Regions from separate parts of the Pantoea sp. SGAir0184 genome, predicted to be linked through region 1. Evidence: predicted binding sites of a transcription regulator. Region 1 holds the regulator's gene; each other region holds the start of a gene.
The links. The regulator LexA, encoded in region 1, represses DNA repair genes until DNA is damaged. The targets are predictions, from matches to a motif close to TNCTGTATGTACATACAGNA.
Positions count from the first base shown of each region.

Region 2: a site for LexA is predicted at 1,933-1,952, ahead of umuD (translesion error-prone DNA polymerase V autoproteolytic subunit). Genes of this name have one in related genera too.
Region 3: a site for LexA is predicted at 3,268-3,287, ahead of dinB (DNA polymerase IV). Genes of this name have one in related genera too.

Region 1 covers NZ_CP028050.1:3,831,326-3,844,982, forward strand. The annotation lists gene traF (conjugal transfer protein TraF) at 1-1,058, opposite strand, end outside; gene zur (zinc uptake transcriptional repressor Zur) at 1,507-2,028, shown strand; gene C1N60_RS18170 (CsbD family protein) at 2,099-2,311, opposite strand; gene dinF (MATE family efflux transporter DinF) at 2,471-3,796, opposite strand; gene lexA (transcriptional repressor LexA) at 3,925-4,539, opposite strand; gene C1N60_RS18185 (diacylglycerol kinase) at 4,645-5,013, opposite strand; gene plsB (glycerol-3-phosphate 1-O-acyltransferase PlsB) at 5,139-7,562, shown strand; gene ubiA (4-hydroxybenzoate octaprenyltransferase) at 7,697-8,563, opposite strand; gene ubiC (chorismate lyase) at 8,588-9,106, opposite strand; gene psiE (phosphate-starvation-inducible protein PsiE) at 9,199-9,609, opposite strand; gene C1N60_RS18210 (UTRA domain-containing protein) at 9,680-10,378, opposite strand; gene C1N60_RS18215 (ABC transporter substrate-binding protein) at 10,605-11,666, shown strand; gene C1N60_RS18220 (alkaline phosphatase family protein) at 11,808-12,617, shown strand; gene C1N60_RS18225 (ABC transporter permease) at 12,617-13,468, shown strand; gene C1N60_RS18230 (ABC transporter permease) at 13,470-13,657, shown strand, end outside.
Region 2 covers NZ_CP028050.1:1,926,083-1,931,114, reverse strand. The annotation lists gene C1N60_RS09020 (hypothetical protein) at 1-222, opposite strand, end outside; gene C1N60_RS09015 (Y-family DNA polymerase) at 228-1,490, opposite strand; gene umuD (translesion error-prone DNA polymerase V autoproteolytic subunit) at 1,491-1,913, opposite strand; gene C1N60_RS09005 (acyltransferase family protein) at 2,491-3,471, shown strand; gene C1N60_RS09000 (hypothetical protein) at 3,468-3,650, opposite strand; gene C1N60_RS08995 (hypothetical protein) at 3,658-4,701, opposite strand; gene C1N60_RS08990 (YmfQ family protein) at 4,705-5,032, opposite strand, start outside.
Region 3 covers NZ_CP028050.1:3,314,334-3,327,990, forward strand. The annotation lists gene gpt (xanthine phosphoribosyltransferase) at 1-374, opposite strand, end outside; gene pepD (beta-Ala-His dipeptidase) at 629-2,089, shown strand; gene dinB (DNA polymerase IV) at 2,199-3,254, opposite strand; gene dpaA (peptidoglycan meso-diaminopimelic acid protein amidase) at 3,499-4,242, shown strand; gene C1N60_RS15835 (class II glutamine amidotransferase) at 4,213-4,980, opposite strand; gene lpcA (D-sedoheptulose 7-phosphate isomerase) at 5,029-5,607, opposite strand; gene fadE (acyl-CoA dehydrogenase FadE) at 5,837-8,287, shown strand; gene C1N60_RS15850 (pyridoxal phosphate-dependent aminotransferase) at 8,472-9,632, shown strand; gene C1N60_RS15855 (amidohydrolase) at 9,620-10,390, shown strand; gene katG (catalase/peroxidase HPI) at 10,438-12,636, opposite strand; gene uraH (hydroxyisourate hydrolase) at 12,931-13,266, opposite strand; gene uraD (2-oxo-4-hydroxy-4-carboxy-5-ureidoimidazoline decarboxylase) at 13,263-13,657, opposite strand, start outside.

The DNA.
Region 1 (13,657 bases):
TCACCACCCACGCCAGCGTACTGACTGCTCTCCTGCGATTTAAAACGTTTGGTTTCGGTCAGATCGACATCGCCAGTCAGGGTAAAGGGTCCGCGATTCCACGCCAGTCCGGTAGTTACCAGCGGGCGAATCTGATACGTATCGCGATAGCCGTTAACCTCTTTGGTGTCGATATCGCGCGATACCAGGTTCTGCCCGGTCACGCCGAAGGTCCAGTTCTCCGCGAAGTCGGTAGCGATACCGGCATCGACGTTGAAACCGGTATCGGTGCTGCGATAGCGGCTGTCGTTAATATCATTCTTGTCGTAGTTATAAACGCTGGCGGTGTAGTTATACAGCCAGGTTTTCTGCAGCTTTGGCGTGACGCCAACGGAGACCGGGTGACCGGCGATGGTGAACTCGTGCGCCATTGCGACGCCGTAATCGGTGATCAGGGCAGCCAGGCCGTTGGCACTGGAGCGCAGATTATTTTGGTCGCCCGGCAAGGGAATGCGGCCATTTGCGACCTGATCCAGATAATCGATATCGCTCTGTACCACGTTAGCGCGGATGTGCGCCGTGCCGTAGGCTTTGGTGATGAAGGCGAAAGGAAGGGTCTCGTTGGGAATGCTGACGGCCAGCGCCACGCCTGCGGTGCCATTCGCTTTATCACCGCGCAGATCGCGCAGCTGATTGGCCATATCACCTGCCGCGGCTCTGACCTGAGGCGCACCGTTGATGATCTCCGGCAGCGTGATGTTGTTGATCACGTCACGATAGCGGTCCACCGTATCAGTAATTTCGTCTACGCGATCCACTAATTTGTCTTTGTCAGTAATCTGCACACCGGCTGAAGGAAAAATGATGCTGACGTTATCTTCAGGCTGCGCTTTGGTCATCAATGCCGGGTTAGCCAGCACTGCCGAGCTCCAGGTTGAGGAAGCGACACCGGTTCCCCCCATGGCATCGTTACGCGCATCGTACCAGGTGCCAGCAGCAAATGCTGATGAGGTAACAAATACCGCATTAAAACCAACAACATAAGAAATTTTCTTGCGTCTGAATAATGTCTTCACCATGAGTCTGCCATCACCTTTTACTTGTCGTGGACTGTCTCTACGACGGAATAGTTTATTAGCCCTATTCTGAACGCTGGCTAACGCTTTATTGCTGTGAATTGAAAGGAATTAGCATTGCTATTCGCAGAATTGGTCACGCCCGCACCATTCTGCTGTTGTTTTATGCAGAAATATGAACGTCAGCTAAATTGATGCCAGAAATTACTTAAAACCTTTTGAACCATAGCCACTAAGTCAGTGAGTTGCAAAGCAAAAAGATGGGTTAACCTGTGAGAAAAAACTCAGGAAGGAAAAGCATGGCTTAACAGAAGGAGGTACCAGGACGCAACGCGGCAGATAAGTGGCTGAAAGCTGGACATTTCCTGGATGATATAAGGTAAAAAAGCAATGGCAGCAGCGTAAAAGTTTGTGTGATAAAATAACATCACCCATCACCTGGAGAATGCTTATGCCAAACCTCACGCCCGAACAACTGCTCACGCAGGCTGAATCTCTGTGCCTTGACCGTGGCGTGCGCCTCACTACGCAGCGCGCAGAAGTGCTGCGCCTGATGGCGGAGCAGAACGGTTCCATTAGCGCTTACGATTTGCTGGACCAACTGCGCATCAGTGAACCCCAGGCGAAACCACCGACTATTTATCGCGCGCTGGATTTCCTGCTGGAGCAGGGGTTTATTCATCGGGTGGAGTCAAATAACAGTTATGTGGTGTGCCACCATTTCGACGAGCCGGCGCACACATCGGTGATGCTGGTGTGCGACAACTGTGCCGCCGTCAGTGAGAAGCACGCGCACGGCGTGGAAAAGATCATCGCCGGGTTGGCCGATCAGGCGGGTTTTACCTTACGTCATAGCGTTATTGAGGCGCACGGCCTGTGTGAAAACTGTGCCGAAGTGGCGGCCTGCACACAGCCGGGTAGCTGTCAGCACGATCATGAAGTGGAAAGTAAGAAGAAGGTGCGTAAAGGGTAACTGGCACGTCCGTGTGCCAGGCCGATCGTAACGATCAGCGGGTAGGAGCATCATCCTTAAAGCGGGAGACTTACCAGCGGTAATCTTTGTTTTGACTTTCCCAGTCTTTCAATTCACGTTCAGCTTCATCTTTGGCGTAACCGTAACGTTCCTGGATTTTACCCACCAGCTGATCGCGTTTCCCTTCGATCACGGTCAAATCGTCATCGGTCAACTTGCCCCATTTCTCTTTAAACTTCCCTTTAAACTGCTTCCAGTTTCCGCTCGCTTCGTCTTTGTTCATAACAATCCTCCACGTCTTCCTGAATGAGATGGTTTATTTCTCATGTAATGCCGGAAATAACCATATAACGCGCTACTTATCTGCGCCGTTTGAGATAATTATAGTAGCCGCTTCGGATTGTGCACGGAATTACAGATTATTCTGGTGCCTGCGCTGCGCTTATGGCTGACTAAACCAGCTGTCACGCTGCCAGTGGCGGCGCCACATCCATCCCAGCGTCAGGCCGCGCAGCGCCAGAAACACCGTGATCGCCAGCCATAAACCGTGATTCCCTAACCACGGCAGCGTTAGCAAAGTGATACCGAAACCGGCTGCTGCCATGATCATGCTGTTACGCATTTCGCGGCCGCGCGTCGCGCCAATGAACATGCCGTCCAGCAGATAACACCAGACGCCGACCAGCGGTAAAATTACCTGCCACAGCAGAAAGCGATCGGCCATCTCACGCAGCGGCTGCAGCGAGGTAAGCAATGCAACAATGTACGGCCCGCTGAGCGCATAAATAAGCGCAAACAGCAGCGCAACGATACCCGCCTGGCGACAGGCGGCATGCCAGATCAGCAGCAGCCGGCTGCGATCTTTTGCCCCTACCGCTTCACCCGAGCAGGCTTCCACCGCGTAAGCAAAGCCGTCCAGCGCATAGGCAGTAAACGTCAGGAACATCAACAGCACCGCATTGACCGCAACCACATCCGGTCCGATGCGTGCACCCAGCAGGGTCAGTGAGGCAAAGCAAATCTGCAGCATGAGCGAGCGCAGCATGATGTCGCGATTAAGGCGAAATAACCGCGCCGCGTCACCGCGCCAGCTGTTTTTCAGCAGTTTGAAATCGATGCCGCGCAGTTTCAGTACGCGCGCCACCATCCATAATCCCACTGCCAGCGTCACGTATTCGGCCAGCGCCGTGGCGGCGGCGGCACCGGCAACGCCCCAGTGCAATTTCAGCACCAGCAGCAGATCGAGCAGGATGTTGACCAGGTTTCCGACAATCAGCAGAACCATCGGCGCACGCGCATACTGCACGCCCAGCAGCCAGCCGAGAATCACCAGGTTAGCCAGCGTAGCCGGTGCGCTCAGCCAGCGGATTTCAATGAAGATCTGCGCCTGCTGCTGGACTTCCGCGCTGCCGCCCATCAGCGTTGCCGCCAGGCTACTGGCAGGAGAACGCAGCAGCGCCAGCAGCAACCCGGCGGCAAGAGCGATCAGCAGCGGCTGCATCAGTGCGCGCGCCAGTGCCTGTTTATCGCCGGCCCCGAACGCCTGGGCGGTTAAACCGGTGGTGCTCATACGCAGAAACAGCAGCAGCATAAAGATGAAGCTGGTTGCCGTGGTGCCTACGGCCACGCCGCCGAGGTAGATCGGGCTATCAAGATGGCCAATCACGGCGGTATCGACCACGCCGAGCAGCGGCACAGTGATATTGGAGAGGATCATTGGCAACGCCAGTCGCCACAGCGTTTTATCAGAAGAGGAAAATAGCTGCATCAGCCCCATCCCGAGGGTTACGGTAGTCGGCCTGAGCGAGCGCCTTACGGGCCGGGAACAAGAGTATGATTAAAGCAGACTGCGGCCAGCGCGCGAGCGCCGCCGCAGCGGGGGAGATCAACCGGGTTTCAGAGCCACTCGCCGTTGCGCACGATGCCAACGGCCAGCCCTTCCACGGTTAGCGACTGTTCACGGGTATCCACAACAATCGGCTGGAAATCATTGTTTTCCGGCAGCAGCTGGACAATCGCGCCCTGCTTCTTCCAGCGTTTCACCGTGACTTCATCATCGATACGCGCAACCACCACCTGGCCATTGCGCACTTCCTGCGTTTTATGCACCGCGAGCAGATCGCCGTCCATAATGCCGATATCTTTCATCGACATACCGCTGACGCGCAGCAGGAAATCGGCAGAGGGTTTGAACAGGTTGGCGTCGACCTGATAGTGGGCTTCGATATGTTCCTGCGCCAGCAGCGGTTCACCGGCGGCGACGCGACCGATCAGTGGCAGCCCTTCACTCGCCTCTTCTTCCATCAGCAGGCGGATACCGCGCGATGCACCGGAGACGATTTCAATGACACCTTTACGCGCCAGCGCTTTCAGGTGCTCTTCAGCAGCGTTAGGCGAGCGGAAGCCCAGTTGCGAAGCAATTTCAGCACGCGTTGGCGGCATGCCGGTCTGATTAATATGGTCGCGAATCAGGTCATAGACCTGTTGCTGCCTGCTGGTTAACGCTTTCATCCCGCCCCCTGGTTGTTTATACAGTCGCTGTGAGTATATACAGGTATTGGCGAAATGAAAACCGAAACAGAGGGAAAAATCAGCGGCTTGATGAATGTGGAATGTTTATCGCAAATGCGACCAAAGCAGCGCGATCCAGACAAACAGAGCCAGTAAGATAGCCAGCAGTACCGCCGCCGAGCCCATGTCTTTGGCGCGTCCCGCCAGCGGATGGCGTTCCTGACCAATACGGTCCACCACGGCTTCGATGGCACTATTAAGGATCTCAACAATGACTACCAGCACCACCGAGCCAATCAGCAACACACGCGTGATGATATCGACATCCAGCCAGCAGGCGATGGCAACCGCGACCAGTGCGGCAATCGCCTCCTGGCGAAAAGCGGCTTCATGCTGCCAGGCAGCGCGCAGCCCCTGCCAGGAATAACCGGCGGCTTTAATGATTCTCAGGAAACCGGTGACGTTATTTGCCATGTTGTGGAACCCTTAACTGTTTTTGACGTCAATGTCTGGGCGCGCGAGGTGGCACAGCCACAGATCTTCGCCGCACTTTCTGGTATGCTTGCCGCGCTTTGCTAACAAGAGGCTTCAAGTTGTCTATGTCAGGTTGGCGTAAACTCTATTACAAATTGTTGAATTTACCACTCTCTATTTTGGTAAAAAGTAAGGTCATTCCGACCGATCCGATCTCGGAACACGGTATCGATCCGACCCGTCCGGTGATGTATGTTTTGCCTTATGATTCAAAGGCGGACCTGCTCACGCTACGCGCACAGTGCCTGAAGCACGATCTGCCGGATCCGCTGGCGCCGCTGGAGATTGACGGCACCCTGCTGCCGCGCCACGTATTTATTCACGATGGGCCGCGCGTCTTCCCCTATTTCGTGGCGAACCCGGAGTCGGTCAAGCTTTTCCATGACTACCTCGATCTGCACCGCAATAATGCGGCGCTGGACGTACAGATGCTGCCGGTTTCCGTGATGTTTGGCCGTGCGCCAGGCCGTGAAATTCAGGGCGAACCGACGCCACATCTGCGTATTCTTAACGGTATACAGAAGTTCTTTGCCATCCTGTGGCACGGTCGCGACAGCTTTGTCCGCTTCTCGCCCACGGTTTCGCTGCGTCAGATGGCCACCGAACACGGTACCGATCAGTCGATCGCGCAGAAGCTGGCACGTGTCGCACGCATTCATTTTGCCCGCCAGCGGCTGGCAGCCGTCGGCCCGCGTCTGCCGGCACGCCAGGATCTGTTCAACAAGCTGCTGCAGTCCAAAGCAATTGAGAAAGCGGTTGAAGACGAAGCGCGCAGCAAGAAGATTTCGCATGAAAAAGCGCAGCAGAACGCCATCGAAATGATGGAAGAAGTGGCGGCGGATTTCTCGTACGAAGCGATCCGCGTGACTGACCGTGTGATGGGCTGGCTGTGGAGTCGGCTCTATCAGGGCATTAACGTGCACGGCGGCGAACGCGTGCGCCAGCTGGCGCAGGATGGTCACGAAATTGTTTACGTGCCCTGCCACCGCAGCCACATGGATTATCTGCTGCTGTCCTATGTGCTCTATCATCAGGGCCTGGTGCCGCCGCATATTGCTGCCGGTATCAATCTAAACTTCTGGCCAGCCGGACCGATTTTCCGTCGTCTCGGTGCCTTCTTTATTCGTCGTACCTTCAAAGGCAACAAGCTCTACTCCACGGTGTTCCGCGAATACCTGGGCGAGCTGTTCAGCCGCGGCTATTCGGTGGAGTATTTTGTTGAAGGCGGACGCTCGCGCACTGGCCGTCTGCTCGACCCGAAAACCGGCACGCTGTCGATGACGTTACAGGCGCTGCTGCGCGGCGGCAGCCGTCCTATCACCTTTGTGCCGATCTACATCGGTTATGAGCACGTGATGGAAGTCGGCACTTATGCCAAAGAGCTGCGCGGTGCCGCGAAAGAGAAAGAGGGCTTCATGCAGATGGTGCGCGGCCTGCGCAAGCTGCGTAACCTCGGCCAGGGCTATGTGAACTTCGGTGAGCCGCTGTCGCTGGTTAACTATCTCAACAAACAGGTTCCGGAGTGGCGCGACGCGATTGACCCTATCGATCCTCAGCGTCCGGCGTGGATGACGCCGGTGGTGAATGACATCGCGGCACGTCTGATGGTACGCATCAACGAAGCCGGCGCGGCCAACGCCATGAACCTGTGCGTGACCGCGCTGCTGGCATCGCGCCAGCGTTCGCTGACGCGTGAACAGCTGACGGAACAGCTGGAGTGCTACACCCAGCTGCTGCGCAATGTGCCGTACTCACCCGAGTCGACCGTGCCGGATCTCAGCGCTGAAGCGCTGCTCGATCACGCCATGGGCATGAACAAGTTCGAGACCGAGCAGGACAGTATTGGCGAGATCATCATTCTGCCGCGCGAGCAGGCGGTGCTGATGACCTACTATCGCAACAACATCCACCATATGCTGGTGATGCCGTCGCTGATTGCCGCTATCGTGCAGCAGCATCGGGAGATCAGCGAGGCGGAACTGCTGCGCCAGGTCAGCCTGGTCTATCCGATGCTGAAGAGCGAACTGTTCCTGCGCTGGGACAGTGCCGAACTGCCAGCCCTGCTGAATGCGCTCTGCGCCGAAATGGCGCGGCAGGGGCTGATCACCGTACAGGAAGGCCAGCTGAAAATGAGTGCGGCGCGTTACCGTACGCTGCAGCTGCTGGCGGCCGGGATTCGTGAAACGCTGCAGCGTTTCGCCATCACCTTCGCCATTCTCAGCGCCAAGCCGACCATTAACCGTGGCACGCTGGAGAAAGAGAGCCGCACGCTGGCTCAGCGTCTGTCAGTGCTGCACGGTATCAATGCGCCGGAGTTCTTCGACAAGGCAGTCTTTACCGCGCTGGTGCTGTCGCTGCGTGATGAAGGCTATATCAGTGATTCCGGTGATGCGGATGCTGAACGTACCAATATGATGTGGCAGATGCTGGCCGAACTGGTCACCAGCGATGTCCGTCTGACCATTGAGAGTGCCGTGGCGCACGACTAATGGACGACTGAAAACCGCGGCGCATCTGTCACACGCCAGATTGCGCCGCGGTTTTTATTGTCAGATTCAGGCGCGAAAAGAACGCGCTTCCCACTGCGACGACCGGCGCGCCGCCGGGGTTAATCATCCCGTCATCAGAACAGCGCAACAAACGGCTGGGTATTAAGCAGCACGCCAATAAACAGCACCAGACCAACGTAGTTGTTGTTAAGGAATGCCTGGAAGCACAGCTCACGTTCACGCCCGGCAATCAGTTTCTGCTGATGCACAAACAGCCCGCCCGCCAGCAGCAGCGACCAGTAAAACGCACCGTTCAGATGCAGTAAAATGCCCACCAGTGCCATCAGGCCCAGCGCGGCCAGCTGTAACAACCCGATAATCAGCTTGTCGTAACGCCCAAAAAGAATCGCCGTGGATTTCACGCCAATCTTCAGATCGTCGTCGCGGTCAACCATGGCGTACTGGGTGTCATAAGCCACCGTCCAGCAAATATTGGCGAGAAACACCAGCCAGCAGACAAAGGGTAAGGACTCACTAACCGCCGCCCAGCCCATCGGAATCGCCCAGCCAAACGCCGCGCCCAGCACCACCTGCGGCAGATGGGTATAGCGTTTCATAAAGGGATAAACCCACGCCAGCGCCAGCCCGCCAAATGACAGCAGAATGGTCATGCGGTTCATGGTCAGCACCAGCAGGAACGCCAGCAGACCGAGGCCAGCGAACAGCAGCTTCGCCTCTTTCTCCGTTACCGCGCCGCTGGCTAACGGTCGCGCGGCGGTGCGTTTCACGTGGCCGTCGACGTTACGGTCGGCGTAATCATTAATCACGCAACCCGCCGCGCGCATCACAAACACGCCAAGGACGAACACCAGCAGCACCGACAGCGGCGGAATCGCCATGCCGGACAGCCACAGCGCCCACAGTGTCGGCCACAGCAGCAGCAGCGTGCCAATCGGTTTATCAATACGCATCAGGCGACTATAGGCCTGCCATTTGCTCATGGTTAAAGTCTTTTGCACGGGGCGTTATCCTTGCTTCAGCGCGCGGTACAGCGGCGACGCCGGTAAAAACAGTTCAGTTAACAGCAGCGGTTTGCCGGACAGGCGCAGCCGCGAGCGGCGTCCCCACAGGTCATCAATCTGGCCCGGATCGATAAAATCACGGCTCAGCGTCGAGGAGGCAAACAGGTAGCGTCCCAGCGGTCGCGTGCCGAGATTTTGCAGCATCTGTTCCGGGCCGTTCAGCGTGCTCTCCGGCACCACGGTACGGCCAATCAGCCAGGGTTCATTGTCACCGCACAGCACGATTTCACGCAGCCAGAAGCGCGTGTCGGCAGGCAGAAACGCTGCTTCCTGCGGCATCTCATCGGCGGTAATGAACGCTTCCCGCAGCAGTTGTACGGTAACCTGCTGACAATGCTGCTCAAAGCGGCGTGTCATTGAGTCTTCTTCCAGCAGCCAGTCAAGCAGCGGCGGTGAAAGTAACGGGGAAGAGGCTGGCAGCCAGTGCAGTGCGCGTAACTGGCGCAGCGCGTCATGCGACATCAGGACATCTCCGGTAAAAAAGTTGCCCTAGTGTAGCGCACCGCGCTCAGCGTGACACATCTGCTTGTGCCACGCTGGCGTCGCGGGAGGAATTACTCGCGTTTCAGGCGGTTACTGTTGGCCAGCCACAGCGTCACCACCAGAATCAAAATGGCCGCCGAGTAGCACAACGTATCGAAAGGATTTTTATGGTCGACAATGATCAGACGAATAATCGCCGTGATGCCGATATAGACGAAGTAGCGCAGCGGAAAGTGATAGCCGGACTGAAAGTACTTCACAATCAGCGCGATAAACTCGAAATAGAGAAAGTAGATCACAATGCCTTCGATCAGCAGATACGAGGACGCCTGCTCACCGGTGCTGAACAGCACATTCGCCAGGTGAATGGTCTCTTTACCGAGAAACACCACCAGAATAACGGCCAGAATCACCAGGCCAATGTTCAGTACCCACTGTAATACCGAAGCAATAAGCTGCCCCGCCGCTGGTTTTGTTGTCATTATTTTGCGCCTCAGATGACGAGATTCTTCTGGCGCTATCATGCTGTAATGTGATCTAAATCACAATACATCACACCTCAACATCAACGCACAGCGCGTCATAACGCCAGTACTCGCAGTCGCAGTCAATCACCCGCTTATGCTGGTCACGGTTGATACGCGTAATCAGCAGGCCGGGCGTACCGCTCGCCACGTTCAGTGCGGGCGCCGCCCGCGCCGGAAGCGGACCGGGCACAATGGTAAACCGTGCGCCGCCGTAGTGAATGCCGTAGCGCTGGTCATACAGATCGGTCAGCGAGCGGGTGAGATCTTCACGCAGCAGACCGGGAAAGAAGGCCGGATTGAGGTAATGCTCGACGTACAGCACCGCGCGGCCATCAATGCGGCGCAGGCGGCGAATGCGGTACACCTGATCGCCTTCCAGCAGTTGCAGATGACGCGCAATTGCCAGCTGCGCCGGCACCTCGCGCGCCTCCATCACCTCAGTGCTGGCAATGCGCCCCTGCTGCAGCGCCATGGCGTGAAAGTGGCTGTGATGTGCCGGGTTATAGATGAGGCGCGGCGGCGCAATAAACCAGCCGCGCCGCAGTTCGCGGTAGATGACGCCCTGCGCTTCCAGCAGGCCAAGCGCTTCACGAAGCGTGATGCGCGTGGTGGAATATTGTTCGCTCAACGCGCGCTCGGCCGGCAATCGTCTGGTGACAAACTCTCCGTTTTCAATCCGTTCGCATAGTGCGGCGGCGATCACATCTGCGGTTTTCGACGACATTTTTTTCAGCCTCATTTTGGGGCAAATCTGCACTATGACAGTTCGATGACTACAATGTGACAAGGCACATCCCACGCTTTAGCGCGCTGAAACCGCATGTGGAACGACGCGCCACATCCCATTTCAACACCCCGGTCATAAAACCTTCATCTATCCGGGCTACATTGGCTCGGTTCTTGCTGGACTAGACCACGACGACCCAAAACTTACACCCGGAGCAATCGAGATGAAAGCGTTTATCTCTTCTGTAGTAGCCAGTGCCGTTCTGCTTGCGCTGCCCGCCGCGCATGCCGCCGATAACGATGTTGCCGCGCTGGAAAAAGCCGCGCGCGCCGAAGGCCAGGTGAACAGCGTCGGTATGCCTGACACCTGGGCTAACTGGAAAGATACCTGGAACGATCTCAGCACCAAATACGGTCTGAAGCACAGCGATACCGATATGTCTTCGGCGCAGGAGCTGGCGAAGTTTGCCGCCGAGCAGGATAACGCCAGCGCCGATATCGGCGACGTGGGCGCCGCTTTCGGTCCGATTGCCGTCGCCAAAGGCGTGGCGCAACCCTACAAACCGACCCACTGGGATCAGATTCCGGCATGGGCGAAAGACGCCGATGGCAACTGGATGCTGGCCTACACCGGCACCATCGCTTTCCTGATCGACAAGCAGCAGGTGAAAGACGCACCGCACAGCTGGGCCGATCTGAAAAAAGGTAAGTATGTGGTCACTATCGGCGACGTCGGCACGGCTGCTCAGGCGGCAAACGGCGTCCTCGCCGCCAGCTATGCGCTGGGCGGTGACGAGAAGAACATCAAGCCGGCGCTGGCATTCTTTGGCGAGCTGGCGAAACAGGGCCGCCTTGGCGTGACCGACCCGGTGATCGCCAACATCGAAAAAGGTGAGATTCAGGTCGCCGTGGTGTGGGACTTCAACGGCCTGAACTACCGCGATCAGATTGATAAAAATCGCTACGAAGTGGTGATTCCGTCGGACGGGTCCGTGACTTCTGGCTACACCACCATTATCAACAAATACGCCCGCCACCCGAACGCGGCGAAGCTGGCGCGTGAATACATTCTGTCGGATGAGGGCCAGATCAACCTGGCGAAAGGCTATGCGCGCCCGATTCGCGCCGAGCATTTAACGCTGCCGGCAGACGTGCAGGCCAAACTGCTGCCGCAGTCGGAATATAAAAATGCCCGTCCGATCAAAGATCAGGCTGCCTGGGATAAGACCTCAAAACTGCTGCCGCGCCTGTGGCAGGAGAATGTGGTTATTAACATGAAGCAGTAACGCAGACGTTCTGCCAGTCGCACATACCGTAGCGGCGCGATGTATCGCGCATCCGTTTTCCGGCAATGCGCAATACATTGCGCCGGTACCTATCACCAATTTTTACAGGGTGCGCATTCATGCGCACCTGAGGGAGCGGGGATGAAAACAATCCTGGTGGTACTCGATGGGCTGAGTAATCAGGTGGCGCAGCACGCCATGGGCTATCTGTTTGCCGAATGCAAACAGGGCAACGGCCACTATTACACGCTGACCTGCGAACTGCCGTCGCTGTCGCGTCCGCTGTACGAATGCATTCTGACCGGCATTCCGCCGGTGCGCAGCGGCATCATTCACAACGGCGTCAATCGCCTGAGCAATCAGCGCAGTATCTTCCACTACGCGCGCGACGCCGGACTCACTACCGCCGCTGCCGCTTATCACTGGGTGAGCGAACTGTATAACCGCTCGCCGTTCAACGCCGCGCGCGATCGCCACACTAACGCGCCCGACCTGCCGATCCAGTACGGCCATTTCTACTGGGACGACGGTTACCCCGACTCGCATCTGTTTGAGGATGCCGAAAGCCTGCGCCTGCAGCACGATCCCGATTTCCTGCTGATTCACCCAATGAACATCGACGATGCCGGGCACAAGCACAGCCTGTCATCACCGCAGTACCGTAACCGGGCACGAATGGCGGATGGCTATCTGTCGCAGTGGATGCCCGGCTGGCTGGCCGCCGGTTATCAGGTGATTGTCACTGCCGACCACGGCATGAACGACGATCGCTCGCACGGCGGTATTCTGCCGGAAGAGACGCAGGTGCCGCTGTTTGTTTTTGGCCGCGGCTTCTCGCTGCAGCCCGACCTCGAACCGCAGCAAACCGACCTGTGCGGCACCGTCTGCACCCTGCTCGGCGTCCCGCACGACAAACCGCTGTGTCGTGGTCTGCTGGCGGAGCCGCGCTGATGAAGGGCAAAACCCTGGCCTCGCTGTTGCTGCTGCCGTTCGTGCTGTTCTGGATCGCCTTCCAGCTCGCGCCGCTGCTGTGGATTGCCATCAACAGCTTCTGGAGCGATATCAATGAGCGCTGGGGCATCGATAACTACAGCGATATCCTCACTTCACCGTTCTACCTGCAGGCTTTTCGCCTGTCGCTGGATATTTCGCTGTGGTCGAGCGTTTACGGCCTGCTGATCGCGCTGCTTGCCGGTTATTCGCTGCACAAGCTCGGCACCGGGCGTTTTCAGCGCTTTTTGCTGTCGTTCACCAATATGACCAGCAACTTCGCCGGCGTGCCGCTGGCCTTCGCCTTTGTCATCCTGCTCGGACTGAACGGCTGCCTGACGCTGCTGCTGCGCCACTACGGCTGGCTGGACAGCTTTAAGCTGTTTTCGCGCGACGGCATGGTGCTGGTTTACACCTGGTTCCAGATTCCGCTCGGTATTCTGCTGCTCTACCCGGCGTTTGACGGGCTGCGGAAAGACTGGGAAGAGTCGGCGGCACTGCTCGGTGCCAGCCGCTGGCGCTACTGGTGGCACATCGGCCTGCCGATTCTGTTTCCGGCACTGCTCGGCACCTTTGTGATTTTGCTGGCCAACGCGCTGGGCGCCTACGCCACCATTTACGCGCTGACCACCGGCAACTTCAACGTGGTGCCGGTGCGCATCGCCGCGCTGGTGTCAGGCGATATCTCGCTCGATCCCAATACCGGCGGCGCGCTGGCGATGCTGCTGGTGCTGATTATGGCGCTGATTACCGTGGTGCAGCAGTATCTGGTGCGTCGCAGCTATCTGCATGCCCGCGTACAGGAGTCCTGACATGTCTCGCGTCGAAAAACTCTACCATCGCCTGATTGTCTGGCTGCTGCTGATTGTGCTCGCCGCACCGCTGCTGGCGACGCTGCTGTACGGCATCTCCAGCGAGTGGAGCGATACCATTCTGCCACAGGGCTTTACCCTGAAGTGGCTGACGCAGCTGTGGAGCGATCCGCGCTTCCTCACCGCGCT
Region 2 (5,032 bases), 1.9 Mb from region 1:
GTCTTCCAGCAGATCGCTTTCCAGAATCATTCCTTCATCCGTGATGACGCGGCGCGGATGCAAAAAAATCTGTGCCCATTCCAGAAAGCCCGACATGTCCAGCAAGACGGTATCGCCGCTTTGCGGCATCCTCATCGCATCAACAATACATGTCCGCCCTTTCAGTTCCCTGACGAAGCATGATCTGCTCGTTGGCAATATCTGATGAAGCGGCTGCATCACAAACGTCACTTCGCAACGGGTAGGTCCGAATACCTTGTGGTGTATGCCGGTGACAGCATTTCGCGCTTCATCGCCCAGGATTTCTGTATGCCCTGTCCTGCGAACCATAGTTTCCCCTTCCCGCTTTGGTTAAGCCCGTCAACAACACGCATCAGCGCCTCGCTGTTAGGCTGTGGCTGAAATTCATCGAACAGATTGAGCTGTGCGACGCCCTGACTGAAAAAATCGCCCAGCATCACACCTGCTTTCATGTAACGGTGGCCGTCAAGCCAGATGCGGTCCAGCGCCTCCATAGCGACGCGGATGATGTCGCGGGAGTCATTGGACGGGGTCAGTAGCTTGCCCATCGCCTGATTGCCGTAAAACACCTCATCCACCGCGTGCGGGCTGGTTCTGACAAACACGGCAATCTGGCGGCAGTACTGACGCTCTCCGCGCAGCTTCTCAGCAGCTCTCGCTGCGAAATTGCATACAGCTTCGCGCATATCCTCGTATTTAGTTATCCGGCTGCCGAACGAACGTGAACAGACGATCTGCTGCTTTGTCGGCGCAAACTCCTCCAGCTCAAGACATGGCTCGCCGCGCAGCTCCCTGACTGTTCGCTCAAGCACAACGTTAAAATGCTTCCTGATTATCCAGGTGCTCTGCTCTGCCAGGTCCTTCGCGGTTTCGATGCCCATCGCGTTAAGCTTCTTGCTGATGCGCCGGCCAACACCCCAGACATCCTCAACCGGTACCAGCGCCATCAGCTTACGCTGGCGCTCAACGTTGGACAGATCAACAACACCGCCGGTCTGCGTCCACTTTTTGGCAGCGTGATTAGCCAGCTTTGCCAGCGTCTTAGTCTGCGCGATGCCAACGCCTACGGTCAGGTGCGTTTCACGATATACGCGCCCGCGAATCTCGCGCCCGTATTCCTCCAGCGGCTTGTAGCGGCGCATGCCCGTCAGGTTCATGAAAGCTTCGTCAATAGAGTAGATTTCTACTGCTGGCGCCATATCCTCCAGCGTGGTCATCACCCTATTGCTCATGTCGGCGTAAAGCGCGTAGTTAGAGCTGAACACCTGTACTCTGTGCCGGCGCAGTTCATCCTTCATCTTGAAGAAGGGATCACCCATTTTGATGCCGATTTTCTTTGCCTCTGCAGAGCGCGCGATAACGCAGCCGTCGTTGTTGCTCAGCACAACTACCGGCCTTCCGCGCAGGTCTGGTCTGAACACCGTTTCGCAGCTGGCGTAGAACGAGTTAACGTCCACGAGCGCGAACATCTACTGGCCTATATTTTTTATTGCGTGACGCACCACGCCGAAAACTTCGAACTGATCGGCATCATCGATAGGGATTATGGAGTGTGCCGAGTTCATCGGCTTGAGATGTAGGAAGGGGCGCAGCATCAGCTGCTTCACGGTGAATTCACCGGCGAGGGAGGCAACGACAACATCGCCGTGACCGGCTTTAAGTGAGCTGTCCACAACCAGCATGTCGCCATCGTTGATGCCCCCTTCAATCATCGAATCCCCGCTGACCTTGATGAAATAGGTCGCGCTGGGATGCTGCACCAGAAGGTTGTTGAGATCGATCCGCTGTTCAACGTAGTCCTGCGCAGGCGACGGGAAGCCGCATGGCACGCGGCTTACATAGAGTGGCAACTCCAGAATGGCGCGGATTTCCGCTGGTCTTAAAAGCTCCATTTTCGTGATCTCAAAAGGTTACTGTATATAAATACAGTAATATCAATCACCGAAAATGATCAAGCCGCTGCGGTTGAGGTTTTTGTAAAGCCTTTGGCGGGTAAGGATATTTATTTTTTTGTGCTATTGGTGGGTAAACCATGAGGCCAAAAATTCTTCATGTATTTACGCAATCTTAACGTTACGCTTTTCCCCACAGACTATGATGAATGGGTAACACAGCAATGCTGCTGCGTTTGAGAGTAGATTACCCTTGTTTTTCAGCCAGGTATGGCTGGATTTAGCCGCTCGACGAGACAATGCCAAGACCAGGGATGTTTGGCTCGGAACTGATGCCGCCCGAATATCCGTTCGGGCTTTTTTTCGCCTGCCGCCTGGCTCCGCTTCCCGCTGCGTTCTACCCTGAAAATACCCACCCCGTAGCCTGCTCAGATCGGCGCGGCATACCTCTGCCCCGTCGCCGGGGCTTTTTTAAGCCTGTTGCAGATAGATAAGCTGGCTAAGGGTTTGTTTTGCATGGCCTGGATTCGATGAGTCTGGTAGGATTAGAAAAAATCATAAGGATTATTAAATCATCATGGGTGCTTACCGTCTTTTTCTGGCAGTTTTAGTCCTTCTCTCTCACGCAGGAATTACCTTTTTTGGCATAAACCAGGGCATATCCGCTGTTGTGTCATTTTTTATGATTAGTGGGTTTGCAATGACGGCATTGGTAAAAAAAAGCTACAGTGATATAGGTCTTTTAGGGGGGTTTTATGTAGACAGAATACTTAGATTATTCCCTCAATTTTTATTTTACCTAACAACTTCACTGGTATTTATATTATTGTTAAGGCCCGCATCGCCGTTTTTGACAGACTTAAGCGGGCTGAAAATAATCCTCAATTACCTGATGATACCGCTAGATTTTTATATGCTCGGGCTTGAGAATGGAATGATCATGCCTCAGGGGTGGTCGCTTGGATTGGAGTTGACTTTTTACCTAGCGTTGCCACTCATCCTAATTTATAAAAAGGAAAAGATTGCGTTCTATTTTTCAATGCTGGTATTCTTTTTGGCTTACTTAGGAGCAATAGACACGAACGCCTTCGCTTACAGGCTGCTACCTGGAACGTTGTTTATATTCTTAATGGGTGGTTTTATTTATAGCAGAAATGAATGTAGGGAAAAGGAAATGCTCTTTATTGGCTACGCATTCGCCTTTGCTTTGCTTGTGTTGTATATTTATTTCCAGCCAGGCGACAAAACCATAAATAAATCCGTTTTAGCTGGAGCTGTTTTTGGCGCTCCAGTTGTGTGGTTCACATCAAAAATAAAAAAATCATCCATTGATTCATTCATGGGTAATATCAGTTACGGAGTATATCTCAATCATTTCCTCTTGCTTTTTATTGCTGGGAAGCTAGGCCTTGATACACAGAGCCCTGTGGTAGCCATGATGATTATCTTTACATCAATAGCGTTGGCCATACCATCCTATCTATTTATAGAAAAACCCGTGATGGATTTAAGGCACAGGATTAGGGCAAATAACAAGCCATCCATGGCCTTAAATTAGTCAGGCTGAGGCAGCAATTCCTGAACGTATGGTGGAAGGGATTCAAAGTATTTTTTCCACCTTTCATCATTAGTTTCTATTTCGCCAAGATTTTCATAAACATCATGATTTTGAGCGCTCATGAAGTAAGAAACAATCTCATCTTCATTTTTATCTCTAAACTGCACGAAAATTTTCATATCGTCCTCAGATGCTATAACCTGTTATGCCAATGATGAAAGTTGGTGTCCCTCCCGTGCTCGTCGCCCTGTAAAAAACAGATTGATTCTTTATGGGAATCAATGGAAATGTGTTAGCCATATTCCCGGCAGCTGCGGAGTTTAATACGCAGGAACTAGCGCTTGTTGCTGATGAGTCTGAGGCAACTTGGAATATCAAAGCACTTGATGCAGTAGATCCAGCCTGAATTGTACCCTTTACTTTCTTTGCATTAAGTGGAACAGCTGAAGCAACAGATGTAGGTATAAAGGATGATGTGGTGGTGGATGTGGTCAGTACCGTTCCTGGCGGATAAGATATTTCTCTGTCCACCATAATTCCAACATTAAGTTGACCGCTGACTACAGGCCACACGTTAACCAGCGCAGAAGCCGTGTAACCGGCAGGCATGTTAGCGCCTCCATAAACTTCCGGCACAATTGCAGAGGTTGCATTTACTGCAAGCAGAGCAGATGCATTAGTCACTGGATTATAAATCGCATAAATCCCAACAAATCCTGGTGATGGGGCCGATCCGGTATCAATTCCACCTGCGCCAGTAGTAGCAAGGTTAATTGTTTTACTGAAATTACCGATTCTGTACTGACTTCCCCCAAGCGCTGTTCCGACTATAATTTCATCAGCAGTAACTGTCGCTGTTGCTGATGCCGATGTTACTATCATATTCAGGTTACGGGAATTGCCGACTACACCCGAGAGGGTGTTACGGATACCTAAATTATCTACCGCTTTAGCTTGTGAAGACGGACCAAGTAGCTTGATTTCGTTAAGAACGTTTACCGGTTGCAAAAAAAGGGCTTTTAATGCAATTAAGAGTTGGTTTCTCTTGCTCTTATCAAGTTCGAGACCTGCAGCTTCAATTGGGCCGCAAATTTCTTCCTGGATGGCGTCAAAATAATCCGCATCAAGCGCAGTAGGTAATTCACCGGTTTGAGGATTTCCACCTGTGAAGCCGTTTTTGCCTGAACCAAATTTATCTACCTGAGCAGTTGAAGTATCAATACGATGCATGTATTACTCCGTGTATAAAAATATTACGTAGGTATGCGAAGGAGCAAGTTTGCTCAAAACACACTCCACTACAGTTTCACCCCATGTGCGGATTGAGTCTGAGCAGTTGCTGATGCAGGTGATCGGGCTAATTTTCGCGGCGGATGGAATATTTACTCGCCAGTAATAACGCCATTCATCGCTATAAAGGGATTCTGTACAGTCTGATACACATGTGAAACTACTTTTGGGATAGCGCGTTATCGTTGCCTCGGTATATCCAAGTGCATTCAGCTGTGCGCGAAAGAAGGCTTCATTTATTCCACCAGCCAGATTTATCTTTGCATCAAGC
Region 3 (13,657 bases), 520 kb from region 1:
TAGTCGTCCACCAGCGCGCGGCCAGCCGGCTTGGCGAAGATGGTGCAGAAACGCGCTTTTGGATACATATCACGAATCGCCTGCGCGGTACCGCCGGTATCCACCAGATCGTCGATGACCACAAAACCTTCACCGTCGCCTTCTGCGCGCTTCAGCACTTTCATTTCACGCTGGTGATCGTGATCGTAGCTGGAGATGCACACGGTATCGACGTAGCGAATCCCCAGTTCACGCGCCAGCAGCGATGCCGGAACCAGACCACCGCGGCTGACCGCGATGATGCCTTTCCACTGTTCCACAGGAAGCAGGCGCTGGGCCAGTTTACGGGCATGAATCTGCAGCATGTCCCAGGTAACGACGTATTTTTCGCTCATAAAAGGAATCCCGGCCAATGAGATTGGCTTAAAAATATGCAAGGGGGAAAAGGTTGCGCGAGATTATAAGGATCTGACGCGTTAAAAACCAGCACCCGTCACATCGGTTGCAGGTTTTTAGCGCGCCCGATGGCGCACCCGGCAGGAAACAGTGATATTCTCTGGCCCATCACGTCAGATGTGCTGACGGCGATCTTTCACTGGAAACCCGCGTGCGAGCGGTATGTCCGCCGCGCTGACACAGGAGACGCGTTGTGTCTGAATTGTCTCAACTTTCCCCGCAGCCGCTGTGGGATATCTTCGCAAAAATCTGCTCGATTCCGCACCCTTCTTACCATGAAGAAGCGCTGGCCGAATACGTTGTTGGCTGGGCTAAAGAGCAAGGTTTCTGGGTTGAACGCGATCAGGTCGGCAATATCCTGATTCGTAAACCTGCTACCGCAGGCATGGAAAACCGTACTCCGGTGGCGCTGCAGGCGCACCTCGATATGGTGCCGCAGAAGAACAATGACACGGTACACGACTTCACCAAAGACCCGATTCAGCCGTACGTTGATGGCGAGTGGGTGAAAGCGCGCGGCACCACGCTGGGTGCGGATAACGGTATCGGTATGGCCTCTGCGCTGGCGGTGCTGGCTGACAACAGCCTGACCCACGGTCCGCTGGAAGTGCTGCTGACCATGACCGAAGAGTCGGGCATGGACGGCGCCTTTGGTCTGCAACCAAACTGGCTGCAGGCGGACATCCTGATCAACACCGACTCGGAAGAGGAAGGTGAGATCTACATGGGCTGCGCCGGTGGTATCGACTTTATCACTACCCTGCCACTGAGCCGCGAGGCCGTGCCTGCCGGTTTCGAAACCCTGAAGCTGACGCTGAAAGGTTTGAAAGGTGGTCACTCCGGCGCGGACATTCATCTTGGTCTCGGCAACGCCAACAAGCTGCTGGCGCGCTTCCTTGCCGTGCACGCGGCTGAGCTGGATATCCGTCTGATTGAGTTCACCGGCGGTACGCTGCGCAATGCGATTCCGCGCGAGGCGTTCGCTACGCTGGCCATCGACAGCCATAAAGTGGATGCGCTGAAGTCTGCTGCCGCCCATTTCCAGGCCACGCTGCAGAATGAGCTGGGCAGTAAAGAGAAGAACGTCGCCGTGCTGAGCGAGCCGCTGGCGCATCAGGGCCAGGCGCTGACCGCAGACAGCCGCGATCGCTTCATTAACCTGCTGAACAGCACGCCAAACGGTGTGATTCGCAACTCGGACGTGGCGAAAGGCGTGGTGGAAACCTCGCTTAACGTCGGCGTGGTCACCATGGAGCAGGACAGCGCCGAGATCATCTGCCTGATTCGCTCGCTGATCGACACCGGTAAAGATTGGGTGGTCGAAACCCTGACCTCGCTGGGTGCGCTGGCCGGGGCGAAAACCGCGCCGAAAGGCGGTTACCCGGGCTGGCAGCCGGATGCCGACTCGCCCATCATGGCGCTGACGCGTAAAACCTATGAAGCGCTGTTTGGTAAGACGCCAAACATTCAGGTGATTCACGCCGGTCTGGAGTGCGGTCTGTTCAAAAAACCGTATCCAGACATGGACATGGTGTCGATTGGGCCAACCATCACCGGTCCACACTCGCCGGACGAGCAGGTGCACATCGACAGCGTCGGTCTGTACTGGAAACTGCTGACCGCGCTGCTGAACGTGGTGCCGGAAAAAGCGTAACGCCGTTGCGATAAAAAAAATCCTGCCTCCGGGCAGGATTTTTTATTTACGGTAACGGTGCCGCGTCAGGCGACCGCGCTGTAGCTCTCTTCCAGCGGCAGCTCAGCCGTTACAACCCCAGCACCAGCTGGCGCTCCAGCTGCGGATTTACCAGCGTGACGTGCAGCCCCACCAGCCGCACACCGCGTCCGGCGCGGCGCTCGTCCCAGGCCTGACGCGCCACGGCGATCATGTCGTCTTTATTCAGCACCGGCCAGACATGCTCCTGGGTGGTGAGCTGGAAATCGTTGAACTTCAGCTTTACGCCCTGACGTGCAATCTGCTTATCCGGGCGGATCGCGCTGAGACGGCGATCGAGTTCGGCGTAGAGAAAATCAATAATCTCCAGACACTGCTCCCAGTGATGAATGTCCTCACCCAGCGTACGCTCGACGCCCAGTGATTTGCGTTCGCGCTCCACTACCACGTCACGATCGTCGATGCCGTTGCTGCGCTCCCACAACACGCGGCCAAATTTTCCAAAGCGCTTCAGCAGCTGCGCCAGATCGGCCTGTTGTACGTCAGCGCAGGTGCGCAGCCCCATCTCTTCCAGCTTTTTGGTGGCCACTTTGCCGACGCCGGGAATCTTGCTCAGCGGCAGCGTCAGCAGAAAGTCCGGCATCGCCTGCGGCGTGATCACATACTGGCCGTCTGGCTTGTTCATGTCTGAGGCGATTTTGGCGAGGAACTTGATCGGCGCAATGCCGGCGGACGCGGTCAGGCCGGTTTCACGCAGGATATCGGCGCGAATCGCCTGCGCCATCAGCGTGGCCGATCCCTGGCAGTGTTCACTGTCGGTGACATCCAGGTAGGCTTCATCCAGCGACAATGGCTCAATCAGTGGCGTATAGCGGGTAAAGATGGCGCGAATCTGCTGCGAAGCTTCTTTATAGGCGTCAAAGCGGCCGGGCAGCAGTTTCAGATGGGGACAGAGGCGCAGCGCCGTGGCGGTCGGCATCGCGCTGCGCACGCCGTATTTCCGCGCCGGATAATTGGCGGTGCTGATCACCCCACGCTGCACGCGGCTGCCACCGATGGCAATCGGGATATCACGTAATGAAGGATCGTCGCGCATTTCTACTGCCGCGAAAAAGCAGTCCATATCGACATGAATGATTTTGCGCATACGCCCCTCCGGATACTGGATAAGTATACAGCAGAGAAAAACAACGGCAATATTTGTGGCGCGTGCGATTAAAGTTTACAAATTTGTGGTCGTATTCCCTTTAGGATTGCACCATTTTCTCGGACTCCGGCTTGATTAAACGCCAGACAATGATAATGTTGCGCTGCGGTAGCGGATATTTCCGATAATGCAATACAGTGACGCACTGCGTCAGCGTTCCTCTTCACTTCAAGGTACACACAGAATGGGCAGAATCGCATTATTGTTTGCGATGATTCTTATGCCGCTCCTGAGCTGGGCAATGACGCCTGAGCCAATGCAGCCGCTGGCTCCGGTGAGCAAAGAGTTAAAGAAACAATTACTGGGTACACCGGTATTTATTCAGATCTTCAAGGAAGAGCGTACGCTGGAACTGTACGGCAAAATCGGTAATGAATATCGTCTGCTGGACAGCTATCGCATCTGTAACTTCTCCGGCGGCCTCGGGCCGAAACGTCGTCAGGGCGATTTTAAAAGTCCGGAAGGCTTTTATAACGTGAAGATGAATCAGCTTAAGCCGGACAGCCGTTTTTACCGCGCCATCAATACCGGATTTCCGAATCAGTACGATCGCGCCAAAGGCTATAACGGTAACTATCTGATGATTCACGGCGATTGCGTGTCCGTGGGCTGCTATGCCATGACCAACGCATCGATGGATGAGATCTTCACTTACGTGAACGCCGCGCTGCGTAACGGTCAGCAGGATGTGCAGGTCAACATCTTCCCGTTCCGCATGACCGACAGCAACATGCAGCGTCATCGTTACTCGACTTACATCAGCTTCTGGCGTGAACTGCAGCCGGGCTATGCTTACTTCGCCAAATACCACGTGCCGCCAACGGTCAACGTGACGGCAACCGGTCAGTATGCGGTGAACAACACGCCGGTCATGACCACGCCGGAAGCGGCGTCGAAATCATTCCTGGCGCTCACCCAGGTAAAATAATGCCCACTCACCTGGCACGATGCGGTGCCAGGTTTCATTACCGGTCAGCGGCTGCGTCGCAATCACCGTCACCACGTCTTTCGGCGTGGTCTGCTGCAAAAAATCAATCTCCACATCCTGATCGAGCAGCTTCGCTTTGCCAAACGGCGCGCGGCGCGTAATCCAGTACAGATTCGTTGAGCAGAAGGCCATCAGATAGCGTCCGTCAGACAGCAGCATATTGAATACGCCCTTCTGGCGCAGCTCCGCCGCCAGTTCCGCCACATAGCGAAACACCGCCGGCCAGTTGCCCGGCGTGCGCGGATAGCGCTCAGCCAGCTTATGCAGAATCCAGCAAAACGCCTTTTCGCTGTCGGTTTCGCCTACCGGACGGAAATGCCCGGTCTCCAGCTGGCGATAGCCCTTTAGCTGGCCGTTATGCGCGTAAGTCCAGTTGCGGCCCCACAGTTCGCGGGTAAACGGATGGGTATTTTCCAGTGATACCTGGCCGCGATTGGCCTGACGAATATGCGCCACCACCGAATGCGACTTGATCGGATACTCCTGCACCAGGCGGGCAATCGGCGAGTTGTAGCTCGGCAGCGGATCTTTAAACGTGCGGCAGCCTTTATCTTCGTAAAAGGTGATGCCCCAGCCATCTTTGTGCGGCCCGGTTGCACCGCCACGCTGCACCAGACCGGTAAAACTGAAACAGATATCCGTGGGGACATTGGCGCTCATCCCGAGCAATTCGCACATAGCAACCGCCTTATCAGAACCTCCCGCGGGCGCGGGAGGAGCACGTCATCACTTAACCATCTCTTTTTCGATTAACAGCATCAGGATGTGGATCACTTTGATGTGAATCTCCTGGATGCGATCGGCATAACCAAAGTGCGGCACGCGAATTTCGATATCGGCCGTACCGGCCATTTTGCCACCGTCTTTGCCGGTCAGGGTAATCACTTTCATGCCTTTGGCGCGCGCGGCTTCTACGGCTTTGATGATGTTGGCCGAGTTACCCGAAGTGGACAGCCCCAGCAGCACATCGCCCTCGCGCCCGACCGCCTCGATGTAGCGGGAGAACACGTAGTCGTAGCCAAAATCGTTGCTGACGCAGGAGAGATGGCTGACATCCGAAATGGCGATGGCCGGATAGCCAGGACGATTTTCGCGGTAGCGCCCGGTCAGCTCCTCAGCGAAGTGCATGGCATCGCAGTGCGAGCCGCCGTTGCCGCAGGAGAGCACTTTGCCACCGGCTTTGAAGCTGTCGGCCAGCAGCACGGCTGCGCGCTGAATGGCGTGAATGTTGGCTTCATCACTCAGGAACTTATTGAGCGTATCGGCGGCTTCATTGAGTTCTGAGCGAATAATGTCCTGATACATAGGGATGTCCTTTAGAGGAAAATTGACCCAGCAAGTTTAACGGAATGGGCCAGAGCCGCAAAGCGCCCGCAGCAGGGAAAAGCGCGACGCCGCGCTGACGTCCGCTTGCCGGCGCGATTTTGTGAGTTCGGTTGTAATTGCGATGTAAACAGATTGATAAATTTCGTGCGCTGCTCTAAACCTTATCACTAACAGGTCAGACCTCTTACAACTTACGGAGCGGTTCATTATGTTGCTTGCCTCGATCATCGCGACGCTGGTGTTAATTAGCGCCCTCTTCTACCATCAGGTTTCACTGCGGCTCAGCAGTGCGATTGTGCTGCTGTGGACCGCGGCACTGGCCGCCACCGGCCTGTGGACGCCGTGGCTGCTGCTGCCGCTGGCCATTATTCTGCTGCCTTTCAACCTGCCGGCGATGCGCCGCAGCATGTTCTCTAAGCCGGCTCTGCACAGCTTCCAGAAGGTGATGCCGCCGATGTCGCGCACCGAAAAAGAGGCGATCGACGCCGGTACCACCTGGTGGGAAGGCGATCTGTTTCGCGGCAAACCGGACTGGCAGAAACTGCACAACTACCCGCAGCCGCGCCTGACCGAAGAGGAACAGGCGTTTCTGGATGGCCCGGTAGAAGAAGCCTGCCGCATGGCTAACGACTTCGAAATCACCCATGAAATGGCCGATCTGCCGCCGGAGCTGTGGGCTTACCTCAAGCAGCACCGCTTCTTTGCCATGATCATCAAAAAAGAGTACGGCGGTCTGGAGTTTTCCGCTTACGCGCAGGCGCGTGTGCTGCAAAAACTGGCAGGCGTGTCCGGGATCCTGGCGATCACCGTCGGCGTGCCGAACTCGCTGGGTCCGGGTGAACTGCTGCAGCATTACGGTACCGATGAGCAGAAAGATCACTACCTGCCACGCCTCGCGCGCGGCGATGAAATCCCCTGCTTTGCGCTGACCAGCCCGGAAGCGGGCTCCGACGCCGGTGCCATTCCGGATACCGGCGTGGTGTGCATGGGCGACTGGCAGGGCCAGCAGGTGCTGGGCATGCGCCTGACCTGGAACAAGCGCTACATTACCCTGGCGCCGATTGCCACCGTGCTCGGCCTCGCCTTTAAGCTCTCCGACCCCGATCATCTGCTGGGCGAAACCGAAGAGCTGGGCATTACCTGTGCGCTGATCCCGACCCATACGCCAGGCGTTGAGATTGGCAGACGTCACTTCCCGCTGAACGTGCCGTTCCAGAACGGGCCGACGCGCGGCAAAGATATCTTTGTGCCGATCGATTACATCATCGGCGGTCCGGCGATGGCCGGTCAGGGCTGGCGCATGCTGGTTGAGTGCCTGTCGGTAGGACGCGGCATTACCCTGCCGTCTAACGCCACCGGCAGCCTGAAAAGCCTGGCGCTGGCGACCGGTGCCTACGCGCACATTCGCCGCCAGTTCAAAGTCTCTATCGGTAAAATGGAAGGGATTGAGGAGCCGCTGGCGCGCATCGCCGGTAACGCTTACGTGATGGACGCGGCGGCGACGCTGATCACCAGCGGCATTATGCTGGGCGAAAAACCGGCGGTGCTGTCAGCGATTGTTAAATACCACTGCACCCATCGCGGCCAGCGCGCCATCATTGATGCAATGGATATCGCCGGCGGTAAAGGCATCATGCTTGGCGAGAATAACTTCCTGGCGCGTGCCTATCAGGGCGCCCCGATCGCCATCACCGTTGAGGGCGCGAACATCCTGACGCGCAGCATGATTATCTTTGGCCAGGGCGCAATCCGCTGCCACCCGTGGGTGCTGGAAGAGATGAACGCCGCCGCGAAGAACGATCTCGTCGCCTTTGACCGCGCGCTGTTCAGCCATATCGGCCACGTCGGCAGCAATAAAGTGCGCAGCCTGTGGCTTGGCCTGACCGGCGGCCGCACCAGCGCTACGCCAACCCGTGACGCAACCCGCCGCTACTATCAGCAGCTGAACCGCCTGAGCGCCAACCTTGCGCTGCTGTCGGATGTGTCGATGGCGGTGCTGGGCGGTAGCCTGAAACGTCGCGAACGTATTTCGGCACGCCTCGGCGATGTGCTGAGTCAGATGTATCTGGCATCCGCCACGCTGAAACGCTATGACGATGAAGGCCGCAACGAGGCGGATCTGCCGCTGGTGCACTGGGGCGTGCAGGATGCGCTGCATCAGGCGGAAGTGGCGATGGACGATCTGCTGCGTAACTTCCCGAATCGCCTGGTTGCAGGTGCGCTGCGGCTGGTGATTTTCGCCGGCGGCAAACACTGCCCGGCACCGTCCGATAAACTGGATCATAAGCTGGCCAAAATGCTGCAGCTGCCGTCCGCAACCCGCACCCGTCTGGGCCGTGGCCAGTATCTGACGCCGAGTGAGCATAACCCGGCCGGTCAGCTGGAGCAGGCGCTGCAGGATGTGATGGCGGCGGAAGTGATTCACGATCGTCTGTGTCAGCAGCAGAAAAAACACTTTTCCTTCACCCGGCTGGATGCGCTGGCCCAGCGCGCGCTGAAAGAAGGCTGGATTGACGAGAGTGAAGCGAAGGTGCTGACGCGGGCCGAAGCCAGCCGGCTGAAGGCCATCAACGTGGATGATTTTGCACCCGAGGCGCTGGCGGTGGCCAAACCGGAAAGTAAACCCAAACCGAGCGCCCGCCCCAGCGAAGCGGCGTAACCGTAAAAAGCCTCCAGCCGGAGGCTTTTTTTATGGCCTGCGGCGCGGGATAAGCGCGCTCAGCGCCTGCGCCATTCGCGTTTAGACGTCTAAGCGTCTCGATTGCCAAGTGTTAACATCCTGTTTATAGTGGCTGCTGCACAAGGTTACTCCGCAACGACATTCGCGCTTAAGGCACCCGATAATGACGCAGCCCAACCTGATCCCCGAGAGCAAACTACCGGCGCTCGGCACCACCATTTTTACCCAAATGAGCGCCCTCGCCGCCCAGCACAACGCCATCAACCTGTCACAGGGCTTTCCCGATTTTGACGGCCCGCGCTATTTGCAGCAGCGCCTGGCACATCACGTCAGCGAAGGCGCTAACCAGTACGCGCCGATGATTGGCACCCTGCCGCTGCGCGAGGCGATCGCCGAAAAAACCGCAGATATGTACGGTCACCGGCCGGATATCAACAGCGACATCACCGTGACGGCGGGCGCGACCGAAGCGCTGTATGCCGCGATCACCGCGCTGGTGCGGCCGGGCGACGAGGTGATCTGCTTCGATCCCAGCTACGACAGCTATGCGCCGGCGGTTCAGCTGGCTGGCGGCGTGCTGAAACGCATCGCGCTGCAGCCGCCCGCTTTTCAGGTCGACTGGCAGGCCTTCAGCAGCCTGCTCAACGCGCGCACCCGGCTGGTGATCGTCAACACACCGCATAATCCGTCCGCCACCGTGTGGCACGCCAGCGACTACGCCGCGCTGTGGCAGGCGATCGCCGGACAGGAAATTTATGTGCTCAGCGATGAAGTCTATGAGCACATCTGTTTTGATGAGCAGGGCCATGCCAGCGTGCTGGCACATGCCGACCTGCGTCAGCGCGCCATCGCAGTCTCATCCTTCGGCAAAACCTTTCATATGACCGGCTGGAAAGTGGGTTACTGCATCGCTCCGGCGGCGATCAGCGCCGAAATCCGCAAAGTGCATCAGTATCTCACTTTTTCAGTGAATACCCCGGCGCAGCTGGCGATTGCCGATATGCTGCGCCAGCAGCCGGAACATATTGATGCGCTGCCGGCATTCTATCGCGCCCGGCGTGACCGCCTGACGCAGGCGCTGGCCGCCAGCCGGTTTAAGGTGCTGCCCTGTGCCGGCACCTATTTCCTGCTGGTGGATTACAGCGCCATTTCCGATTTGGATGATGTCAGTTTCTGCCAGTGGTTAACCCGCGAAGTAGGCGTGGCGGCGATTCCGCTGTCGGTGTTCTGCGCGGACCCTTTCCCGCACAAGCTCATTCGCCTGTGCTTTGCTAAACAGGAAGCGACGCTCGACGCCGCTGCGGAGCGTTTATGTCAGCTTTAAAACTTACCGTATTACAGGAAACCCTGAGCTGGATGGATGGCGCGGCCAACCTGCGCCATTTTGATGAGGTGCTGCAGGGCTTGACGGGCCGCGATGTCATCCTGCTGCCGGAGATGTTTACCACCGGCTTTGCCATGGAGGCGGCGGCCAGTTCGCTGCCGCAGGATCAGGTAGTGGCGTGGCTGCACGGTCATGCCAAAGCCCTGAATGCCCTGGTCGGCGGCAGCGCGGCGATTCAGAGCGACCAGGCCGCGGTAAACCGTTTCCTGCTGGTGGAGCCCGACGGCACGCTGCACCAGTACGACAAACGCCATCTGTTCCGCATGGCCAATGAGCACCAGCACTATGTGCCCGGTGAAACGCGCGAGGTGTTCCACTGGCGCGGCTGGCGTATTCTGCCGCAGATTTGCTACGACCTGCGCTTCCCGGTGTTTTCGCGCAACCAGAATGATTATGATCTGGCGCTGTACGTCGCCAACTGGCCGGCACCGCGCGCGCTGCACTGGCAGGCGCTGCTGCTGGCGCGCGCCATTGAGAATCAGGCCTATGTAGCCGGTTGTAACCGCGTCGGCAGTGACGGCAATCAGCATCAATACAGCGGCGACAGCCGGATTATCTCGCCGCAGGGTGAGATCCTCGCGGCCGCTGAACCCTTCGCCCGCGCGCGCCTCGACGCCGAGTTATCACTGGAGGCGCTGCAGGACTATCGCGAACGCTTCCCGGCCTGGCGCGACGCGGATGAATATACGCTGAAGTAATAAAAAACCCCGGCCAGGCCGGGGTTCGCGTTATTCACGTCAGTTGCTTACAGATCGAACCGGTCGAGGTTCATCACTTTGGTCCAGGCGGCCACGAAGTCGTTAACGAACTTCTGCTTCGCATCGCTGCTGGCGTAAACTTCCGCCAGCGCGCGCAGGATGGCGTTAGAACCAAACACCAGATCGGCGCGGGTGGCGCTGTACTTCACTTCTCCGCTCTGACGATCGCGGCCTTCGAACAGCTCAGCGCTCTCATCGGTGGCGCGCCATGCGGTGCGCATATCCAGCAGATTGATGAAGAAGTCGTTGCTCAACACGCCCACGCGATCGGTAAACACGCCGTGCGCGCTGCCGTCGAAGTTGGTGCCCAGCACGCGCAGACCACCCAGCAGTACCGTCAGCTCTGGCGCGCTCAGCGTCAGCTGTTGCGCTTTGTCCAGCAGCAGGGTTTCGGTGGAAGAACCGCCCTGTACGCGGCGATAGTTACGGAAACCATCGGCCAGCGGCTGCAGTACGTTGAATGACTCGACATCCGTCTGGTCCTGACGCGCATCCACGCGGCCCGGCGTGAACGGCACCTGCACCGCGACACCTGCCGCTGCTGCCGCCTGCTCAATCCCGACGCTGCCCGCCAGCACAATCACATCCGCCAGCGACGCTTTACCTGACTCCTGCTGAATCTTCTGCAGCACCGGCAGCACATCGCGGGAGACGCTGGCGTTGACCGCCCAGCCGTTCTGCGGTGCCAGCGCCAGACGGGCACCGTTCGCGCCGCCGCGTTTATCGCCGCCACGGAAGGTGGAAGCAGACGCCCAGGCCGCAGAGACCAGCTGGCTGACGCTCAGACCCGAAGCGGCAATTTTCGCTTTCAGATCGGTGATGTCATCCGGCGTCGGCTGATGCGTGGCCTGCGGTAACGGATCCTGCCACAGCAGATCTTCCTTCGGCACTTCCGGACCGAGGTAACGCGCTTTTGGTCCCATATCGCGGTGCGTCAGTTTGAACCAGGCACGGGCGAAGGCTTCGTTGAACGCCTGCGGATCGTTGAGGAAACGACGCGAAATCTTCTCGAATTCCGGATCGAAGCGCAGCGTCAGGTCGGTGACCAGCATGGTCGGCTTGCGTTTTTTCTCTGGATCGAACGGATCCGGGATAATCGCTTCGGCATCAACCGCTTCGAACTGAATCGCGCCCGCCGGGCTGTGCGTTTGTACCCACTCATATTTGAACAGGTTCTCGAAGAAGTAGTTGCTCCACTGCGTTGGGGTTTGCGTCCATACCACTTCCAGACCGGAAGTAATGGCATCAGCACCAGCACCGCTGCCGTAGCTGCTGTGCCAGCCCAGACCCTGCGCTTCCAGCGGCGAGGCTTCCGGATCGACGCCCACGTGGCTGGCCGCAGCGGCACCGTGCGTTTTACCCAGCGTGTGACCGCCGGCAATCAGCGCGACGATCTCTTCATCGTTCATGCCCATGTTGCCGAAGGTGGCGCGAATCGCCGGGGCCGCCGAGCGCGGATCGCCGCTGGCTTCCGGACCTTCCGGGTTCACGTAGATCAGGCCCATTTCCGTCGCACCCAGCGGCGCGTTTGCCAGGCTCTCCGGATGGCGGTGCGCCAGCCATTCGGTCTCATGTCCCCAGTCCACGTCCATGTCCGGTTCCCAGACATCTTCACGACCGGCACCAAAGCCAAAGGTACGGAAGCCGGCGTTTTCCAGCGACACGTTACCGGCAAGAATGTAGAGATCGGCCCAGGAGATTTTCTGGCCATACTTCTGTTTCACCGGCCACAGCAGACGACGTGCTTTGTCGAGGCTGACGTTATCCGGCCAGGAGTTGAGCGGCGCAAAGCGCTGCTGGCCACGTCCGGAACCGCCGCGACCGTCGATGGTGCGGTAGGTGCCGGCGCTGTGCCATGCCATACGGATAAACAAGCCGATGTAGCTGCCCCAGTCGGCAGGCCACCAGGATTGCGAGTCGGTCAGCAGCGCACGAATGTCGGCTTTCAGCGCGGCGTAATCCAGCTTGCTGAACTCTTCACGGTAGTTGAAAGTGTCACTGAGGGGGTTAGAACGGCTGGAATGCTGGTTTAACAGATCGACGCGCAGCATGTTTGGCCACCAGTCGCGGTTAGTGGTCCCGCTTCCGGCGCCACGCGCTAAAACGCTTTTCTCTTCCGATGCTCCATGATGAAAGGGGCATTTTCCTGAGGCGGCTGCATTATCATTATTTTCGGGCGTGCTCATTTCTCGGCTCCATTGGCTTCACGTTGTCCGGTTAAGATAACCGCACCGTGTTGCAGAATATATTTGGATGGACCGAAGGTTTTGATAGTTACTGGCTTTCAAGCGCGAGGTTTGTGATAGAGAGCACGAATTTCAGCGGGCCTGAGAGGGTGTGAAGCCGGTACTGCAAGTCGCACAAGATTCGTAGCGGCGCGATTTATCGCGCAATAAATTGCGCCGCTACCAAAACGCAACCGTTGTTAAGCGGATTTACAATTTAAAAGACAAGCATTGCGCCATTGATGGCGACCTGGATTAACTTCCGCGGTAAGTCGACCACGACCATGGGGAAATGAGGAACGGCAGGTGATAATGGCTGCCGGCGGAGCCAATCACAAAATCAATCTGCGCGCTGACGTACAGCGCATCACGCCCGTCGGCGGCGAAATAGTCACCGATCTCCGCAGTTAAGCGATAGTGGCCCGGCGCCAGCGGTTCAGGCGTGAGATCTTTGATGCGCCCGTCGCTGTCGGTTTCGCCCTCGGCCACCGGCAGCCAGCCTTCAGGGCTGTTCTGCTCCAGCGACATCGCGACGCCAATCGCCGGTTTGCCCAGCGCGGTGTCGAGAATATGGGTGGTGATGGTGCTCATGTGATGCTCTCCTTAAGCCGTAACAGGGTAATTTCCCGCAGCTGCGCCAGCGCTTCCTGCTGCTCAGTCTCTTCATCATTGTTGAGCCTGCGCTGCAATTCCGCCAGCATCTGTTCACCGCTGCGCCCCTTGGCGCGAATCAGAAACACCCGGCCGAAGCGCTGCTCATAGCGCTCATTACCGGCCAGCATCGCCAGCTGCAGCGCGCCGTTAGCCTGCTGCATCGCCGCCTGTTCCTGCTGCGACAGCGCGGCCTCTTTACCCGCGCCCTGCGCTTTTTCGCCGATGCGCGGATGGGCGCTCAGCGCCTGCTGCAAGGCGTCGCCCTGCCACGCCTGCGCCAGCTGTTGCGCCGTGGTGTACAGCGCCGTCAGGCTGGCGAACGGCCGCG